Regions from separate parts of the Buttiauxella ferragutiae genome, predicted to be linked through region 2. Evidence: predicted binding sites of a transcription regulator. Region 2 holds the regulator's gene; each other region holds the start of a gene.
The links. Region 2 encodes Fur, which represses iron uptake genes when iron is present. Its sites were predicted from a motif close to ATAATAATGAGAACNACTATCAA; they were not measured.
Positions count from the first base shown of each region.

Region 1 (4,778 bases), 370 kb from region 2:
TGGTGGGAAGGCCAGTTCAGAAATGCGGGTTTGCAGATCCAGCACGTCGCTATTGAGCTGATCGGCATATTTTTCCATGCCTTTGGTGGAGTTATCACCAAACAGTGCTTTTTCCAGACGGTGGAAACCGGTGAATTTCGGGTCGTTAGCTTTCTGCTCATAATCGTCTTCACGGGCATCGATGCTGCCGTCCAGATCGGAGAACAGTTCGGCAATCGGTTCGATACGTTCGTAATACTGACGGGTTGGTGCATACAAGGATTTAGCTTTTTCTATGTCACCGGCTTTCACTGCGTCAGTAAAGGCTTTGGTACCTTTAACCAGCTCGGCCACTTGCGCAGTGACGTAGGTTTTATATTCGGTAATCGGGCCGGATAACGCCATCAGGTCGTTTTTCGGTGCGGCCTGGTCGCCAGCAGCTTTAACAATAAGTTTGCCTTTCGGGTTGCTGAGCAGGCCGCAAGTCATGTCGTACTCACCGGCTTGCAGGTTGGCCGTCATTTTCTGAGAGAAGCCCGGCGCGATGTTCTCACGCTCTTCGACTACCATCACCCCTTTGAGGATTTCCCACTCCAGCGCTTTCTGGCTGTTGTTCTGAATAATGAACTGGGTTTTACCGGCGTTAACCGTAATGTTCATCGGTTCGCACTGTTTATCAGTAACGGTGACTTTTACCTGAGGAACATCGGCGGCTTGCACCGCAAAGGCTGAAGAGGCAAGCGCAAACAACGCAGCATGCAGGGCTTTTCGACGAAAATGTGTAGTCATGGCCAATCCCTTTAAAACATCAGTATGTTGTAACTAAGAGGCGATTTCTCGCCACAATATTATTAACGAACGCTATTTGTCGCCTGGCTACCCAGACGTGGGGGAATGAAGAACAGCACCAGCGCGGGAATCAGGTAAATAAAGTACATCGCCACTTCGCTGACGCTCGGCGCTTCCTGATAACCAAAAATGCCCTCAAGCAGCGTGCCGGTCAGGGAATGCGTTGAAAGAACATTACTCAGGTCGAAAGCGATATCCTGGAAATGGTTCCAAAGCCCGGCTTCATGGAATGCACGAACCGCACCCGCAGCAAGACCGGCGGCGACCAGTAAAATAAACAAGCTGGTCCATTTGAAGAAAACGGCAAGATTCAGGCGTATGCCGCCCCAATAAAGCAAGAAGCCCAGCACGATGGCGGTGCCAAGACCGAGCATCGCACCAAGTGGCGGCATAATGCCGACGTCCTGCTGGAATGCCGCCAGCAGAAAGAACACCGATTCCAGCCCTTCGCGGGCGACGGCGAAGAACACCATCATAATCAACGCCCAGCCGTGGCTGCCTTTGCTATGCAGCGCTTCATCGACCTTCTGCTCCAGCTGCCCTTTGACGTTGCGCGATACTTTGCGCATCCAGAACACCATCCAGGTCAGGATGAATACGGCGATGACGGCGACAATGCCTTCAAACATCTCTTGTTCTTTTTGCGGGAATTCGCCGGTCGTTTCGTTGATGAAGATGCCTAAGCCTAAGCAAAGCGCTGCGGCTGCAACCACCCCAATCCACATGACGCCAATCCACTGGCCGCGTTGTGTGCGCTTCAGATAGCTGGCTATCAAACTGACAATCAACGCGGCTTCCAGCCCTTCGCGTAACATAATGAGAAACGGAACGAACATTCCTGATACTCCAACTGTGAACTCAGGTCAAAAGACGTAAAGAAAAGTAAAACCAGAACGATTGTGATTATCATTACCATAAAAATAAACACAAGCAGAGAATTTGAATTTTTGTGTATAGCTGTAAAAAAGGCCGCTATTAGCGGCCTTCAGATTGCTGGCAAAGGGTGATAAACGTGTTTTGTAGGGTGGATAAGCGTTAGCGTCATCCACCGTTTGCGCGCGTTGTGTCGGATGACGCTGCGCTTATCCAACCTACGAAGAGGTTTGTCAGCAGAATTACTCGACCTGTAACTTTGACGGTGGAGCGGTGTGGTAAATCTCATCCGCTTGTGCAAAGCGTTTTTGCATCGATGTACTTGGCGCTTTGCCAAGTAGGCTAACAACCATAATACCGATGCTGCCGAAGATGAAACCAGGAATGATTTCGTACAGACCCAACCAGCCAAACTGTTTCCAGACGATGACGGTCAAGGCACCGATGATCATCCCCGCAAGCGCGCCATTGCGCGTCATGCGTGACCACATGACCGAGAACAGCACAACCGGGCCAAACGCGGCACCGAAGCCTGCCCAGGCGTAACTCACCAGACCAAGAACGCGGTTTTCAGGGTTAGCCGCCAGTGCGATGGCAATCAGAGCAACCAGTAGCACCATGAAACGCCCTACCCACACCAGCTCTTTCTGCCCGGCATCTTTACGGAAGAAGGCTTTATACAAGTCTTCAGTAATGGCGCTGGAACATACCAACAACTGGCAGCTCAGCGTAGACATCACCGCCGCTAAAATCGCTGACAACAAGATGCCTGCAATCCATGGGTTAAACAGTAATTGCGCCAGCTCGATGAACACACGCTCGCCGTTCTGGTTAACAGAGCCTGCCAATGACGGGTTGTTATTGAAGTAAGCGATACCGAAGAAGCCCACCGCACACGCACCCGCCAGGCACAGCACCATCCACGTCATACTGATGCGACGCGCTTTGACGATGGTGTGATGTGAATCTGCCGCCATGAAACGCGCCAGAATATGTGGCTGGCCGAAGTAACCCAGGCCCCAGCCCATCAGCGAGATAATCGCCACAAAGTTCAGGCCTTTGAGCATATCGACGTTTTCAATACTTTTTTGCTTGATAACCGCCATTGAATCGTCAAAGCCGCCCACTGCGATAACCACCATCACCGGTGTCAGGATCAGCGCAAAAATCATCAGGCTAGCCTGCACGGTATCGGTCCAGCTCACTGCCAGGAACCCGCCCACGAAGGTATAAATGATGGTTGCCGCTGCACCCGCCCACAGTGCGGTTTCATAGCTCATGCCAAAGGTGCTTTCGAACAGACGAGCCCCCGCCACGATGCCAGATGCACAATAGATAGTGAAGAACAGCAGGATAACCAACGCTGAGATAATACGCAGGATGCGGCTTTTATCTTCAAAACGTCCGGTGAAATAATCAGGCAGCGTCAGTGCGTTGTTGTTCACCTCGGTGTGAACACGTAAACGTCCGGCGACCAGTTTCCAGTTGATATACGCGCCAACCGTCAGGCCGATGGCAATCCAGCTTTCTGAAATACCAGAAAGGAAGATGGCGCCAGGCAGCCCCATCAACAACCAACCGCTCATATCGGATGCGCCCGCTGACAACGCCGTGACCACGCTTCCCAGGCTACGACCGCCCAGAATGTAGTCGTCAAAATTCTTGGTAGAACGCCAGGCGATAAACCCTATCAATATCATGCCAAAGATATAGATAAAGAAAGTCACCAGCATTGGTGTGCTCATGGTCATGCAGATCTCCAAATTTTTATCCATGCCGGAACGCAGCACGGGGATATAGTCATTTTTATTCGCAAGCGTTTTAACACACTATTCACAATAAATTCACCGTACAAAAAATAGCTTTTTGCAGGAGGTTGCACTCGCTCACGCTTTTTACGGTTGCACCTATGGAAAGTGTTAACTATGTCGGTAATTTCGCCCTGTCAGCAAATGATTAGCCAGACAACTTCCTTATTTCTTATTTAACAATTCACTCTTTTTTCAGCTTGCTATCTGGCTCACATTTAACAAGGTTGCACAAAGTTGCAACATGATAGATATTGCCGGATAACTTTTATCAACCCTATATGTACTCACCCGATTAATAACGGGTAAACAGGAGCACTAATGGCCACCACCATGGGCGTCAAACTCGACGACGCAACCCGCGAGCGCATCAAAGAAGCCGCATCACGTATTGACCGCACACCGCACTGGCTAATTAAACAGGCGATTTTTAATTATCTGGAACGTCTCGAAAATAATGACGAATTACCAGAACTGCCGGCCCTGTTAGCGGGTGCAGCAAACGAAAGTGATGAAGCCGCTCCGCACGTTGACGAGGCGCACCAACCGTTCCTCGATTTCGCTGAACAAATTCTGCCGCAATCGGTTACCCGTGCCGCCATTACTGCCGCATGGCGTCGTCCAGAAACCGACGCGGTGCCGATGATTCTGGAACAGGCTCGCCTGCCGCAAGCTATCGCCGAACAAACTCATAAACTGGCTTATCAACTGGCCGAAAAACTGCGCAATCAGAAGAGCGCCTCTGGTCGGGCGGGCATGGTACAAGGTTTGCTGCAAGAATTCTCGCTTTCCTCGCAAGAAGGTGTGGCGCTAATGTGTCTGGCCGAAGCGTTGCTGCGTATCCCGGATAAAGCCACGCGTGATGCGTTAATTCGCGACAAAATCAGCAACGGCAACTGGCATTCGCATATTGGCCGTAGCCCGTCGCTATTTGTCAACGCCGCCACCTGGGGTTTGCTGTTTACCGGCAAACTGGTGTCCACCCACAATGAAGCCAGTCTGTCGACCTCCCTGAACCGCATCATCGGGAAAAGCGGTGAACCGCTGATCCGTAAAGGTGTGGACATGGCGATGCGTTTAATGGGCGAGCAGTTTGTCACCGGCGAAACCATTGCCGAGGCGCTCGCCAACGCCCGCAAACTGGAAGAAAAAGGTTTCCGCTACTCCTACGATATGTTGGGCGAAGCGGCATTAACCGCCGCCGATGCGCAGGCTTACATGGTTTCTTACCAGCAAGCGATTCACGCGATTGGTAAAGCTTCTAATGGC
Region 1 covers NZ_CP093332.1:3,474,248-3,479,025, forward strand. The annotation lists gene efeO (iron uptake system protein EfeO) at 1-768, opposite strand, end outside; gene efeU (iron uptake transporter permease EfeU) at 831-1,664, opposite strand; gene putP (sodium/proline symporter PutP) at 1,944-3,452, opposite strand; gene putA (trifunctional transcriptional regulator/proline dehydrogenase/L-glutamate gamma-semialdehyde dehydrogenase) at 3,831-4,778, shown strand, end outside.
Region 1: the regulator Fur is predicted to act here: its motif matches at 1,722-1,744, upstream of efeU (iron uptake transporter permease EfeU).

Region 2 (4,778 bases):
GATGAAGATTATTCCGGCGATAAGAGCGGTATAAGCCTTTATAAAGCCGCAGCTAAATTCAAATACGGCCCGGTTTGGGCCCGTGCGGGTTACATCCAGCCAACAGGGCAATCTTTATTAGCACCACACTGGAGTTTCATGCCTGGTACTTACCAGGGCGCTGAAGCCGGGGCAAACTTTGATTATGCCGATGCCGGTGCTCTGAGCTTCTCCTACATGTGGACCAATGAGTATAAAGCTCCGTGGCACCTGGAGATGGACAAGTTCTATCAGAACGATAAGAACACCAAAGTTGAGTATCTGCACTCGCTGGGCGCGAAGTATGACTTCAAAAATGATCTGATTCTTGAAGCGGCATTCGGTCAGGCAGAAGGGTATATCGACCAATACTTCACTAAAGCAAGCTACAAATTTGATGTAGCTGGCAGCCCATTGTCTACCAGCTACCAGTTCTACGGTTCGCGTGACAAAGTCTCTGATGGCAGCGTTAACGATCTGTATGACGGCACGGCATGGTTGCAGGCTCTGACATTCGGCTACAAAGTGGGCCAGGTTGACCTGCGCCTCGAAGGTACCATGGTCAAGGCTGATGGCCAGCAGGGCTACTTCCTGCAACGTATGACCCCAACTTACGCATCGTCAAACGGTCGTCTGGATATCTGGTGGGATAACCGTTCTGACTTCAACGCCAATGGTGAAAAAGCCATCTTCGCGGGTGCCATGTATGACCTGAGCAATTGGGATCTGGCTGGTTGGGCTGTAGGTGCTTCGTATGTTTACGCATGGGATGCAAAACCAAGCTCTAAACCAACCACTGACGGTTACTACGATGCTGACAATCGCCTGAAAGAATCGGCGTACAGCCTTGATGCGTTGTACACCATTCAGGATGGGCGCGCGAAAGGCACTCTGTTCAAACTGCACTTCACTCAATACGACAACCACTCCGACATCCCAAGCTGGGGCGGTGGTTACGGCAACATCTTCCAGGATGAGCGTGACGTGAAATTCATCGTCATCGCACCGTTCACCATCTTCTGATTCGATTCCGGGCGTGAAAGCGCCCGGTTTTATAAAGGATATCGAGCATGAAAAAAATCATTTTGGTTACGGTCATGGCTTTAGGTTTGAGCGCCTGCGCACAACCCTCTAAAACGGCACCGGAAGATACAAAACTGAAACAAGCCTATAGCGCCTGTATCAATACCGCAGAAGGGAATCCTGATAAAATTCAGGCCTGTCAGAGCGTGTTAAACGTGCTGGGTCAGGAAAAGGAACACCAGGAATTTGCGAAGAAAGAAACGGTGCGCACCCTGGATTATCAAAACTGTATTCAGGCCACTCGTACTGGTAACGACCAGGCGGTAAAAGCCAAGTGCGATAAAATCTGGCAAGAGATTCGTGCGAACAACAAGTAATCTGTGAATTCAGGCAATAAAAAAACCGGTGAGCTTCCTCACCGGTTTTTTTATACCTGACATCTGGTTCAGAATGTCAGATATGCGGATTACTTTTCGCTGATTTCGTGTGCATTCTCGTCGGTACGGCAATCACCTTCAGCGCAGTGACCGTAAAGGTACAGGCTGTGGTTGGTCAGACGGATGCCATGGCGTGATGCGATTTCACGCTGACGAGATTCAATTGAATCATCACTGAACTCAATAACTTTGCCGCAGTCCAGGCAAATCAGGTGGTCGTGGTGATGTTGTTGAGTTAACTCGAATACGGATTTGCCGCCTTCGAAGTTGTGACGAGTGACAATGCCTGCATCATCAAACTGGTTTAGTACACGATAAACTGTGGCGAGACCAATTTCTTCGCCCATATCAATCAGACGTTTGTATAAGTCTTCCGCACTGACATGATGGTTCACCGGACCCTGTAGCACTTCAAGGATTTTTAATCGCGGAAGCGTGACTTTCAGGCCGGCCTTCTTCAATGCGGTATTATTGTCAGTCATGCGGAAATTGTCCTGTTGCTTAACGGATCGCTCGGACTCAGGGTGAGCGTTAAGATGAATGCGTCTCATTATAGAACTGCAGATTCTAAATGGAAACCGCAAGTATTATTCATAATCAAGCTAAAAAATGGCGGCTGAGTCGCGATTTAATTGCCTTGTTAGCTATTTAGCCAGGGGGTCATTGTACAGGGACAAACCGAAAAGTTAAAAATTTGTAGCGATTATTTTAATCGGAATAATCTATCAATGTGACGCAACCCGTTTAAAAGCTGCGTCACATCCAGAATCAGGCGTTGATGATATCTGCCAGGTTCAGCTCGTCAGAAACTTGTTTGACCCATTTCTGAACGCGTTCAGCAGTCAGTTCTGGTTGACGATCTTCATCGATAGCCAGACCGACAAAGTGATCGTCGTCAGCCAGACCTTTAGAGGCTTCAAAATGGTAGCCCGCCGTTGGCCAGTGACCGACGATAGCAGCACCGCGTGGCTCAATGATGTCACGGATAGTGCCCAATGCGTCACAGAAGTATTCTGCATAGTCTTCCTGGTCACCACAGCCGAACAGGGCGACCAGTTTGCCGTTGAAATCAACTTCTTCCAGAGTCGGGAAGAAGTCATCCCAGTCGCATTGCGCTTCACCGTAATACCACGTTGGAATGCCGAGAAGCAGAATGTCGAAGCCTTCCAGGTCTTCTTTGCTGCTCTTAGCAATGTCATGCACCTCAGCAACGTCTTTACCGAGCTGTTTTTGAATCATCTTCGCGATATTTTCGGTGTTACCAGTGTCGCTGCCGAAAAAAATGCCTACGATTGCCATGAGTAAAATAACCTCTTGATACTTAATGGTATGGTGGCTGCTAATTGGCCACAGATAGGGCAATCATAGCAGAACACATTGCGGTGCGGAAACTGCTATCAGCCTGTTGTGCACAGACTGCAACATCGTATTCCGTGCATATAGCCTTTCAACTAACTGAGATGCTGCTTCAGTTGCGCGAGTAGAATCTCTTCAATCAACTCACTACGACTGATATTGCGCGCTTCAGCCAGATGATTTAGTGCATCTACTGCATCGTTATTGAGCTTCAGTTCCACTCGCTTCAGGCCGCGTACTTTATCGCGCTTGAGCTGGTTGCGTTTGTTGATACGCAGTTGCTCATCACGCGTCAGCGGATTAGTTTTTGGCCGCCCGGGGCGACGCTCGTCCGCGAACAGATCTAATGTAGTACGGTCCGTTTGTTCTTTTGCCATGATTAGACTACTGACAGGGAATTCAGGTGGCACGGAGCGGGGTGCTCTGGCGCATTTTAGCGCGCAATCATACATCAGCATGGCTTGCGCGCCAACGCGTTAGCTGCATCTAACAGCCAGTCGGTTTGTTTTTAATCAGTTTGCGGCACTTGCGTCGATAAAACGGTGGATTGCGCGCAAAACAGCATCAGGTTTTTCGGCGTGAACCCAGTGTCCGGCACCGGCAACCACATGAGCGCGCGCCTGAGGGAATTGCGCAAGCAGCGTTTCGCGGTGTGATTCGTCAACATAAGGGGATGCACCACCACGGATAAACAGTGCCGGTTCATTCCAGGTTGGGATAGCTTGCCAGCCGACAATATTCTCGTACTGTTCCCACAATACCGGAACATTAAACTTCCACTCGCCGTCAGCAAATGACTTCAGCAAGAATTGAATCACACCTTCTTCGTTCAGATGCTCACGCATCACCATAGCGGCTTGTTGACGTGTTTTCGCTCCACTACTACTGACTGCATTAATAGCCGCGAAAATTTCATCGTGACGGCGTACCTGATAATCCACCGGTGCAATGTCAATCAGCACCAGTTTATCAATGCGCTCAGGTGCAATAGCTGTCAGAGCCATCGCAACTTTACCGCCCATGGAATGGCCGATAATGATTGCTTTTTCAAAGCCATATTCTTCGAGCGTTTCAACCACATCCTGCGCCATCGCGGCATAGTTCATTTCAGAGCTACGGGGCGATAAACCATGGTTGCGCAGATCGATTTGCAGCAACGTATGATTTTGCCCGAGGTCGCGGGCCAACACGCCCAGGTTATCAAGGCTACCAAAAAGGCCGTGGATTAGGACGATGGGGGAATTACTAGTCGATTGTTGCGCAGTTTGCAGGCGAGCATTCAATTTCATGGCAAAGTTCTTTTTTTTTACTTCGTGAGGTTAGGGTATCATAACGGCATCCTGCCGCAGTGCCGCAAATTTCCAGTTTAGTCTGACTTTGTGGTGTGACATAAGTTTGGCGCTACCCGAGGTTGGGATTTGTGCGAATATGTACATATAATCCCAACAACTTGAATTCAGAAAAGATACCGCACCGGATTAAGATGAAAACAATTGAAGTTGATGACGAGCTCTATCGCTATATTGCCAGCCACACGCAGCACATTGGTGAAAGCGCGTCCGATATTTTACGGCGCATGTTGAAATTTACCGCCGGTCAATCTCCTGCTACACCAGTAACTACCGGCCAGACGGCAGCAGCTGCTGCTCCGGAAGCCAAACCCGTAAACAAAGCTCGCGATCGCGTACGTGCGGTTCGTGAATTACTGTTGTCAGATGAATATGCCGAGCAAAAGAAAGCCGTCAATCGTTTCATGATGGTGCTTTCTACTCTGTATACCCTCGACGCACATGCTTTTGGTGAAGCGACCGAGTCGCTGCATGGCCGGACGCGCGTCTATTTTGCAGGTAATGAGCAAACGCTGCTGCAAAATGGCAACCAGACCAAACCAAAGCATGTTCCGGGCACGCCATACTGGGTTATCACTAACACCAATACGGGTCG
Region 2 covers NZ_CP093332.1:3,839,252-3,844,029, reverse strand. The annotation lists gene chiP (chitoporin ChiP) at 1-1,041, shown strand, start outside; gene chiQ (ChiQ/YbfN family lipoprotein) at 1,089-1,418, shown strand; gene fur (ferric iron uptake transcriptional regulator) at 1,508-1,960, opposite strand; gene fldA (flavodoxin FldA) at 2,247-2,777, opposite strand; gene ybfE (LexA regulated protein) at 2,930-3,211, opposite strand; gene ybfF (esterase) at 3,347-4,123, opposite strand; gene seqA (replication initiation negative regulator SeqA) at 4,318-4,778, shown strand, end outside.

Region 3 (4,778 bases), 500 kb from region 2:
TGTTCACGAGCTGGTAATGGCCATTAACCAGGCGGTAAGTCCCGTTGCCGTAATATTTGCCAGGGTCAGGCAATTCAACGCCTTGCGAGAAGTTGAACCACGCTTGTTGGCGCTCGGTAATGTGCATCAGTAAGCCAGCATTGAATAACGCGTTGTCGTAATCGGTGCTGCCACCAGGGATGGCATCGGCCGATTTTGCGATACCGTTCGCTATACCTTGCTGCTGAGTAAATCCAACAAAGTCATCAACTTTATTCTCGGTCCACTGGTAGCGCACACCGCCGCTTACGGTAAACAGGTCGTTGATGTCATAGCTGGTTTGCAAGAACGGCGCGAGGTTAGTAATGGTGTAGCCAGGGTAGCGACCGGTGGTGTAAATGCTTTGGTTATTCAGGCCACCCGAGGCGTTCGCTTTTGCCAAATCAAAGAACATTTGGTTCGAGGTAAAGCTTTCGTGATCGGCGTCCACACCATAGGTAATTTGCCAGCCGTCGAGCGGTTGGCTGGTCATTGCCAGTTTCGCACCGTACTGATCGGTATCTTGTTGCGAGGCGGAGAAACTGGTGACTGTGTTACGTGTCAGCGTCGGGAACGGATAGAACGTCAGGGACTCATCGCGATAATAAATCTGCCCCACCAATTCCTGCCCGAGGAAATCGCTGTTGGAATATTGCAGGCTAATGAGATGGCGCTCGGTGCCAGGAATACGGTCTGAATTAAGCTGGTCACTGACATACGCCTTGCCATTGCCGGTTACCGCCGAGAAATTATTCCCTAAATCCAGGCCGTAATCATCATCACCCTGGCTTTTGTAATACTGTGTCACCAGTTGCAGCTGTTGGGTTTCATCAATATTTAATGTGCCCGTACCCATGACATCCAGACGGTCAGAATACTGCAAACCGGTCTGTGTATTGTCGAGCAGGGTTTGGTCGCCGTTGCCGTCATACCAGCCACCAAATTTTTGATACGCCACCGATAAACGCCCTGATGCATGATCGTTACCGCCAGAAATCGCGCCTGCGACGCGCTCGTCGTGATCTTTGCTACTGTTGAAACCTGATTTAATCCCGCTTTCAAATTCCAGCTGGGTTTCAGGCTGGCCTTTCTTCGTCACGATATTAATCAAGCCGCCGGTACTGCCGCCGCCATACAGTGATGTCGCACCGGAGATCACTTCAATATGCTCGATGTTAAACGGGTCAATGGAATCTAGCTGGCGGCTATCGGTACGGGACGAGTTCATGCGCACGCCATCCACTAACACCACGATAGAGCGGCCACGCATATTCATGCCGTAGTTGGTGCGGCTTTGGCTGCTGACATCCAGACCGGGAATTAACTGTGCAAGTGCGTCTTTCAGCTCCTTGCCTCCCTGAATCTGCTGTTCAAGCTCAGCGCCTTCTATGACCCAGGTGGTCTGTGCCATTTCAGCCACAGTACGGTGTGTACGGTTGGCAGAAACCAGAATGTTTTCTTCGGAAGTTTGCTGCGCGACAGCCGGAGCCATCATCGCCAGAAGCAACGGGTTAAGCACCCAGCGCGCGTTTTTATGCATCATCATCATTCCTTAGATGGGAAATATTAACATTTATAAATATTTTGAAATAAGAACGAGTTGGATTTTGCCGATAACGGTTCTCATTATCAATCTCAATTGATAGTATTTCTCAAATTAATCTCATGAATAATCACATGATTTCTGTGGTTTACTTTTTGTGGATGTAGCCGGAGACGGCAGAGGAGTCGAAATGGCAGGGGTGCAAGGTTATCGATTGTTTAATGTGCAGCTAGTGCATAAATCACAAGTTTCACCTTCGTTGTTGAGCCTGGTGTTTGGCGGTCCGGACATTGCAAACATGAAATGTGATGCACCCGATCAGCGCATCAAAATGCTTTTTCCGTCAGAGGACGGTTCAATCCCAACGTTGCCAGAGCAAGCACAGTGGTATCAGCTACTGCAAGAATTGCCCAAAGAGAAGCGGCCGATTGTGCGCACTTATACCTTGCGCCACGTCGATGCTGCGCGCCAGGAAGTGACGGTTGAATTCGTCAGCCATGGTACCGAAGGCCCGGCTTCTGCGTGGGCGATTGCCGCTGAAGCTGGCGACAAAATACAAATTGTCGCCCCGAATGCTGCTTATTCTGGTGACAGTGGTGGATATGAATGGACGCCGCCTCAGGGCCTGCGTCAGGCACTGATTATTGCCGATGAAACCGCATTGCCTGCGGCACGAGGCATTCTTGAACTGCTGGCGACGCAGCCAAATCCACCACAAATACAGGCATTTTTCGAGGTGCCAGAGCAGGGCGATTGTGTGGATTTAAGCGCATATAGCTTTGCCAGCATTCACTGGTTGCCGCGTAAAACCTCTAACGCGAGACACGGGGAGTGCTTGCTAAAAGCAGTCAGAGCCGACGCACAACTGCCGAAAACGGCGGGCGTTGCTGAAACGGTCAATGAGGAAGCCGAAGGTGAATTACTGTGGGATAAAGCCACGACCGCCAGCAATACGTTTTATGGCTGGGTTGCGGCAGAGTCGACGGTGGTGAAAATGCTGCGGCGATATTTGATAGGAGAATGTGGCGTGAACCATGATGCTATCAACTTTATGGCTTACTGGAGTAAAGGGCGGCAACGGTAAAGCAGTGTTTTAGCTAAGGCGGATAAGTTTGCGTTATCCGCCTTAGCGCAGTTTAAACTTTCTTCAATTCTGGCAGCAGCCGCATCGTGGTATTCACTATCTGCAACAGCTCTTCATAACTGGCATTTTCACGCGCACTGACTGACATCCCCTGAACGATACAACACAGATACTTCGCCAGTTTTCGGACACAGCTTTCAGACGGAATCTCGCCTCTTGCCTGGCGTTTGCTCAGAAAACGTATCAGCGTTTCTTCCTGCATGGCATGGCGGGCTTTGATCACGGCTGAAATATCATCCGAAGAGGTCGCCAGCACTGATGAAGTACAGATGATAAAGCAGCCCGCAGGTGTGTCTTTGTCGGTGAAAAGCTTCGCAACATGAGACAGATAATCTTCCAGAGCCTCTTCGAGACTGCGTTCTTCGCAGAATAAACACGCTTCGTGTTTTTGCGCAAAACGGGCGATATAACGATCCAGCACGGCGCGAAATAACCCCTCTTTATTGGTGAATTCGGCGTACAGCGTCGGGGCTTTCGCGCCGGTAGCTTCCACTAAATGCGCCATAGAAGTGGCTTCGTAGCCGTGTTGCCAGAACAAAGCCATGGCCTTGTCGAGTGCTGCTTCCCTGTCAAACACCTTCGGACGGCCACGGCTTTTTTTGATGTAACTTATATCAGATGACATATGTGCCGTTTAACCTTTGTCTGTTTAATGAACGATCATTATAAAAATAATAACACTCAGTAGCTATAGGCATTTAGGATAAAAATAAATTAATCCTATCGTAATGAAAAATAGTATGTTTATAAAATAATTAACGAGCGTTATAAAAATAATTTGACGTGTGATTAAGATCACGTTTATGATTTACCTATCGATCGTTAAGTAAATAACTTAACGACCTTACAAATCATCTGCTCAAGGTAAAAAATCATGAAAAACGTTAAAACTCTCATCGCTGCTGTGGTTCTTAGTTCAATCTCTTTCGCAAGCTTTGCCGCTGTTGAAGTTCAGGCAACACCAAATGGCCAACAGAAAGTCGGTACCATCACGGCGACTGGGGGGACAAACCTGGGTTCTCTGGAAGATCAACTGGCAGAAAAAGCAGATCAAATGGGTGCAAGCTCATACCGTATTACTTCAGTCACCGGTCCAAACACTTTGCACGGTACCGCGGTTATTTATAAATAAGACGCTGCCCTCTGAGCATTAACTCCGAATCTAAAAAAAAGGCCCTGTTGGAAAACAGGGCCTCAGATTGCTGACAAAGGGTGATAAATGTGTTTTGTAGGGTGGCTAAGCGTTAGCGTCATCCACCATTTACGCCAGTGGTGTCGGATGACGCTGCGCTTATCCGACCTACGAAGAAGTTTGTCATCAGTCTCAGACCCTGTTGAAAACCAGGGCCTCAGATTGCTGACAAAGGGTGATAAATGTGTTTTGTAGGGTGGATAAGCGTTAGCGTCATCCACCATTTACGCCCGTTGTGTCGGATGACGCTGCGCTTATCCGACCTACGAAGAAGTTTGTCATCAGTCTCGGGCCCTGTTGAAAACCAGGGCCTCAGATTGCTGACAAAGGGTGATAAATGTGTTTTGTAGGGTGGATAAGCGTTAGCGTCATCCACCATTTACGCCAGTGGTGTCGGATGACGCTGCGCTTATCCGACCTTGTATCTTGAACCGGTAGCTGGTTAGCTACCGGTTACATGAAACGGAGGAAGCTTGTATCCGACCTGAAGACCTCGATCTTCCGACGTAGCTTAAGCCCTCCGTTTCACCTTTCACGCCACTCAAAATCCGAACGGTAACCAGAAGCTCTGACTTCGCATGTACAAGGCTGGAATGGCGTGTTGGTTCACGTGGAAGGAGATGAAATATGGCTTTTCTCGGTGCTGATATCAGCAAAAATAAAATAGATGTCTGTCTGCTTGTTGCCGGTATTAAGGGTAAGAAAAAGCAGAAAGTCTTCACCAATGAACCCTGTGTGGCCCGCAAAATCATCGACTGGCTGGAGGCCCAAAAATGCGCCTCTGATAATATGACAGTCGTGATGGAAGCCACGGGTATCTACCATGAGAATCTGGCGTATGGGCTTCATGATGCGGGGATTTCTGTCTGCATGGCCAATCC
Region 3 covers NZ_CP093332.1:3,335,201-3,339,978, reverse strand. The annotation lists gene iutA (ferric aerobactin receptor IutA) at 1-1,558, opposite strand, end outside; gene MNO13_RS15455 (siderophore-interacting protein) at 1,752-2,645, shown strand; gene MNO13_RS15450 (TetR/AcrR family transcriptional regulator) at 2,698-3,330, opposite strand; gene bhsA (multiple stress resistance protein BhsA) at 3,580-3,837, shown strand; gene MNO13_RS15440 (IS110 family RNA-guided transposase) at 4,525-4,778, shown strand, end outside.
Region 3: the regulator Fur is predicted to act here: its motif matches at 1,629-1,651, upstream of MNO13_RS15455 (siderophore-interacting protein).

Region 4 (4,778 bases), 470 kb from region 2:
CTGGCAAAACCAGCGACTTATCTGACGGCGTTAAGCCAGCCGGATTCGTACCGCCTGAATACCTGGATTACCGATGCGCCAATCGCGCTGAAACAGCCAAACGGACAAGTGTGGTCGCCGCAAAACGATGACCGTCGCTACAGTGAGAGCGGTAAGGTCATGTTAGTGGATGCGCTGACGCGTTCGATGAACGTGCCAACCGTAAATCTGGGGATGGCGTTGGGCTTGCCAGCCGTAACCGACACCTGGGTCAAACTCGGCGTGCCGCAGAACCAATTGCATCCGGTTCCGGCTATGTTGCTGGGCGCGCTGAACCTGACGCCAATCGAAGTGGCGCAGGCATTCCAGACCATCGCCAGCGGCGGTAACCGTGCAACGCTTTCTGCATTGCGTTCGGTGATTGCTGAAGACGGCACCGTGCTATATCAAAGCTTCCCGCAGGCGGAACAGGCAGTTCCTCCGCAGGCAGCCTACATGACGCTGTTTACCATGCAGCAGGTTATGGCTCGTGGTACCGGGCGTGCGTTGGGTGGCAAGTATCCGAACCTGCATCTGGCAGGGAAAACGGGTACCACCAACGATAATGTGGATACCTGGTTTGCCGGTATTGATGGCAAAGAAGTGGCGATTACCTGGGTAGGACGTGACAACAACCAGCCAACCAAACTATATGGTGCGAGCGGGGCGATGTCGCTGTATCAACGTTATCTGGCTAACCAGACGCCAATTCCGCTGGTGCTGAACCCACCGGAAGACATTGTTGATATGGGTGTTGATAGCGCGGGTTACTTCCAGTGTGGTGGCGGTGGGGATCGCGTCCTTCCTGTCTGGACGACCAATCCGGATGGATTGTGCCAGCAAAGCCAGCAGGCCGAGCAGACCAATAATCCATTTAATCAGTCGCAGCAGCAGCAGCCTCAACAGCAACAGCAGCAACAACCTCAGCAGCAGCCTGAATCCAGTGATGGTGTTGCCGGTTGGATTAAGGATATGTTCGGCGGGAATTAATTGCTGAACGTCCTTGTGTGCCACCTTTTAGAATAATAATCTAACGGGTGGCATATATTTTTCTTAATTATTTATTTCCTGTCTGCCTCTTGTGAAGAATGCTCTAATGTTTTGTTGAATGCTTAAAATTTCACAGTACAAGACAGGAAAGTCAGATGGACAGCAAAACATTTCAAAAAATAGTATTACCACATCTCACCGAAGCCATGCTTTTTACCCGTTCCAGGTTATCTCTAAAATCATCTAATAAGTTTTATCCAGATAAAAATATGATTGAAAAGTGGATGTTGACGAATCCGCAAAAATATCGGCTGCATACCCTTGGCGGGGACAAGATGCGCAGCGCGGCGGTTTCTGCACAGCGCAAACTCAAGCTATCTTCCAGGCAACTGTACCAAAAAGTTGAAAATGATTACCGCAATGGAGTGCAGAACGCAGGCAATTGTGGGGAAAATGCCCGAATCGCTTTTTGCTATCTCACCGATCGTATTAGCAAGCTTGAACGGAAGGTCGGGTGCCCAATCCTTATATTACAAATTTTCCTTCAACATCCCGTGGATCACTGTCTGGTATTAGTCGGCACACTACCTCGTCGCGGCAGTCGGAAATTAATTGAGAACACATTAATATGTGATCCATGGGCGAAAATCGTTTGCCCAATAGCGCATTACTCCCTCGAATGGAAAATGAAAATGAATAAATGGTCCAATCGTGGGCTTATGGGGAAATGTGTCGAAGGTACGTTTGACCCTTTTTACGATGAATGTTCTCGCGAGAGTATTCGCGTGGGTAAATTTATTATTTTTGAGCAAACCGCTGCTGGGAAAACACTCGCTTCAAAAAATAAACAGCATTATTCATTGATAGACAGAAGCGCGATTTCCTGAACCACTCGCATTAGCCATTCTGTCACGTTGCTGACAGCGTGATCGGGATGTGTCATTCCTGCCTGGTTTTCTGTGTTTGTGAGTCCTTTTTCACTCCTTGCACTTTGTATGGTTATTTTTTATCCCCCTGGTCCCCCAGGGGGTGTGATCCGCTTGCCATGCACTTTCCGTTTCGTCTATTATTCTGCGGCATAATAATAATTCTCGTTTTCGTTATCATTCGTTACTTCATCAGAGATAATACAATGGCGCGCTTAAGAACTGGACAACCAGTCAATACCTCAATTCGCAAACTTGCATTCTTTGTTGCCGCCGCTGTAAGCGGTGTCAGTGCATCAAGTTTTGCAGCAGACAACACAACAGCTAAAGAAGATACCATCACCGTTTCCGCCAGTGTTGCTGACGAAAGCGCGTGGGGCCCGTCTCCAACGATTGCCGCTAAACGCACGGCAACCGCGACCAAAACTGATACGCCAATTGAAAAGACTCCACAGTCTATTTCGATTGTGACTCGTGAAGAGATGGATACTCACCAGCCAGCTTCCGTGAAAGAAGCGTTGGGCTACACGCCAGGTATCACCGTTTCTACCCGTGGTGCATCCGACACTTATGACGCGGTGAAAATTCGTGGTTTCGGTTCGGTTAACCAGAACAACTATTTAGATGGCCTGAAACTTCAGGGCGACTTCTATAACGAAGTGATCATCGACCCGTACATGCTTGAGCGCGTGGAATTAATGCGTGGCCCAACTTCCGTGCTGTACGGAAAAAGCAGTCCAGGCGGTATTATCACTATGGTAAGCAAGCGTCCAACCACTGAACCGCTGAAAGAAGTTCAGTTCAAGATGGGCACTGACAATCTGTGGCAAACCGGTTTCGACTTCAGTGATTCACTGGATGATGCAGGCGTTTATTCTTATCGTCTGACTGGTGTGGCGCGTTCTAACGACGACCAGCAACAATTCTCCAAACAGAAACGTTATGCGATTGCTCCGTCATTCACCTGGCGTCCTGACGATAAAACTAATTTCACGTTCTTAGCGAACCTGCAAGACACTCCAGAGACGGGTTATTACGGTTGGTTGCCGAAAGAAGGTACCGTTGAGCCGTTGCCAGATGGTTCTTATCTGCCGACTGATTTCAACGAAGGTGTTCCAAATAACACCTACTCGTTGTCCCATAAAATGGTCGGTTATACCTTTGACCATGAGTTCAACGACACTTTCACCGTGCGTCAGAACCTGCGTTATGTTGAGTCTAAAACCAATCAGAAAAGCGTTTACGGCACTGGCGTAGACTCTTCAGGTTATATGCTGACTCGCGGCACTGTTGTGGATAACGAAAAGCTGCACAACTTTGCTGTTGATACTCAAGTGCAAAGTAATTTTGCGACCGGTGACGTGGCACATACCTTGCTGACTGGTGTTGATTTCCAGCAGATGCGTAACGATGTGAACGCCACCTTCGGCAGCGCTCCGCCACTGGATTTGTATAACCCAGTGTACGAAAACTACGATTTTGGCGATGCAGACCCGTATCAGCAAAACAAACAGAAACAGACCGGCATCTACATTCAGGATCAAGCTGAGTGGAACAAGTTTGTTCTGACCGTCGGTGGCCGTTACGACTGGCTGAAACAGTCAACACTCGCTTACCAGGCGAATAACTACACCGAGCGTGACGATAGCGAATTCACTGGCCGTGCGGGTCTGAACTACCTGTTCGATAACGGTGTGTCGCCGTACATCAGCTACAGCGAATCTTTCGAGCCAAACTCAGGTGCAGATTTCTACGGCAACACCTTCAAACCGTCTAAAGGCCGTCAGTACGAAGCGGGCGTGAAGTATGTGCCGAAGGATATGGCGGTGGTGATTACTGGTGCGATTTATCAACTGACTAAGTCTGATAACCTGATGTCCGACCCAGACACTTCCCACGGTTTCTCCTCCATTCAGGGTGGTGAAATTCGTTCTCGCGGCGTAGAACTCGAAGCGAAAGCGGCGGTGAATGCCAACATCAACGTGACGGCTTCTTACACCTACACCGATGCGGAATACACCACTGACACCAACTACAAAGGCAACACGCCTGAGCAGGTGCCAGAGCACATGGCTTCACTGTGGGGGGATTATACCTTCAATGAAGGCTCGCTGACCGGTCTGACTATCGGTACCGGTGGTCGCTTCATCGGCTCCAGCTACGGCGACCCGGCTAACAGCTTCAAAGTGGGTAGTGCTGCGGTTCTGGATGCAGTGGTTAAATATGACCTCGGCCGTTTCGGTATGAATGGTTCAAGCGTGGCGGTGAATGTGAACAACCTGCTTGATCGTGAATACGTTGCCAGCTGCTTCGCCACTTATGGCTGCTTCTGGGGCGCTGAGCGCCAGGTTGTTGCGACTGCTACATTCCGCTTCTAAGTGTATTCGGGCACGGTTCGCCGTGCCCATCAACAAAGTTGGCTACCATGCAGGACAAACACCTTCATCCCGATACCACGTTTAGCCTCTCAGACGTTACCTTTCGCGTACCCGGTCGCACGCTTCTTCACCCTCTCTCGATAACCTTTCCCGTTGGCAAAGTCACCGGCCTGATTGGGCACAATGGCTCGGGGAAATCGACATTGCTGAAAATGCTTGGCCGTCATCAAAAGCCTTCTGATGGGGAAGTTCAGCTCAACAATCAACCGTTAGATAGCTGGAGCAGCAAGGAATTTGCGCGCAAAGTCGCGTATTTACCGCAGCAACTTCCGGCGGCAGAAGGGATGACGGTGCGTGAGTTGGTGGCGATTGGTCGTTATCCGTGGCATGGCGCGCTGGGGCGTTTCGGCGCGGCAGACCGTGAATTGGTTGAAGAGGCAATTACGCTGGTGGGGTTGAAACCTTT
Region 4 covers NZ_CP093332.1:4,309,448-4,314,225, reverse strand. The annotation lists gene mrcB (bifunctional glycosyl transferase/transpeptidase) at 1-1,008, shown strand, start outside; gene MNO13_RS19895 (hypothetical protein) at 1,164-1,895, shown strand; gene fhuA (ferrichrome porin FhuA) at 2,141-4,312, shown strand; gene fhuC (Fe3+-hydroxamate ABC transporter ATP-binding protein FhuC) at 4,360-4,778, shown strand, end outside.
Region 4: the regulator Fur is predicted to act here: its motif matches at 2,093-2,115, upstream of fhuA (ferrichrome porin FhuA).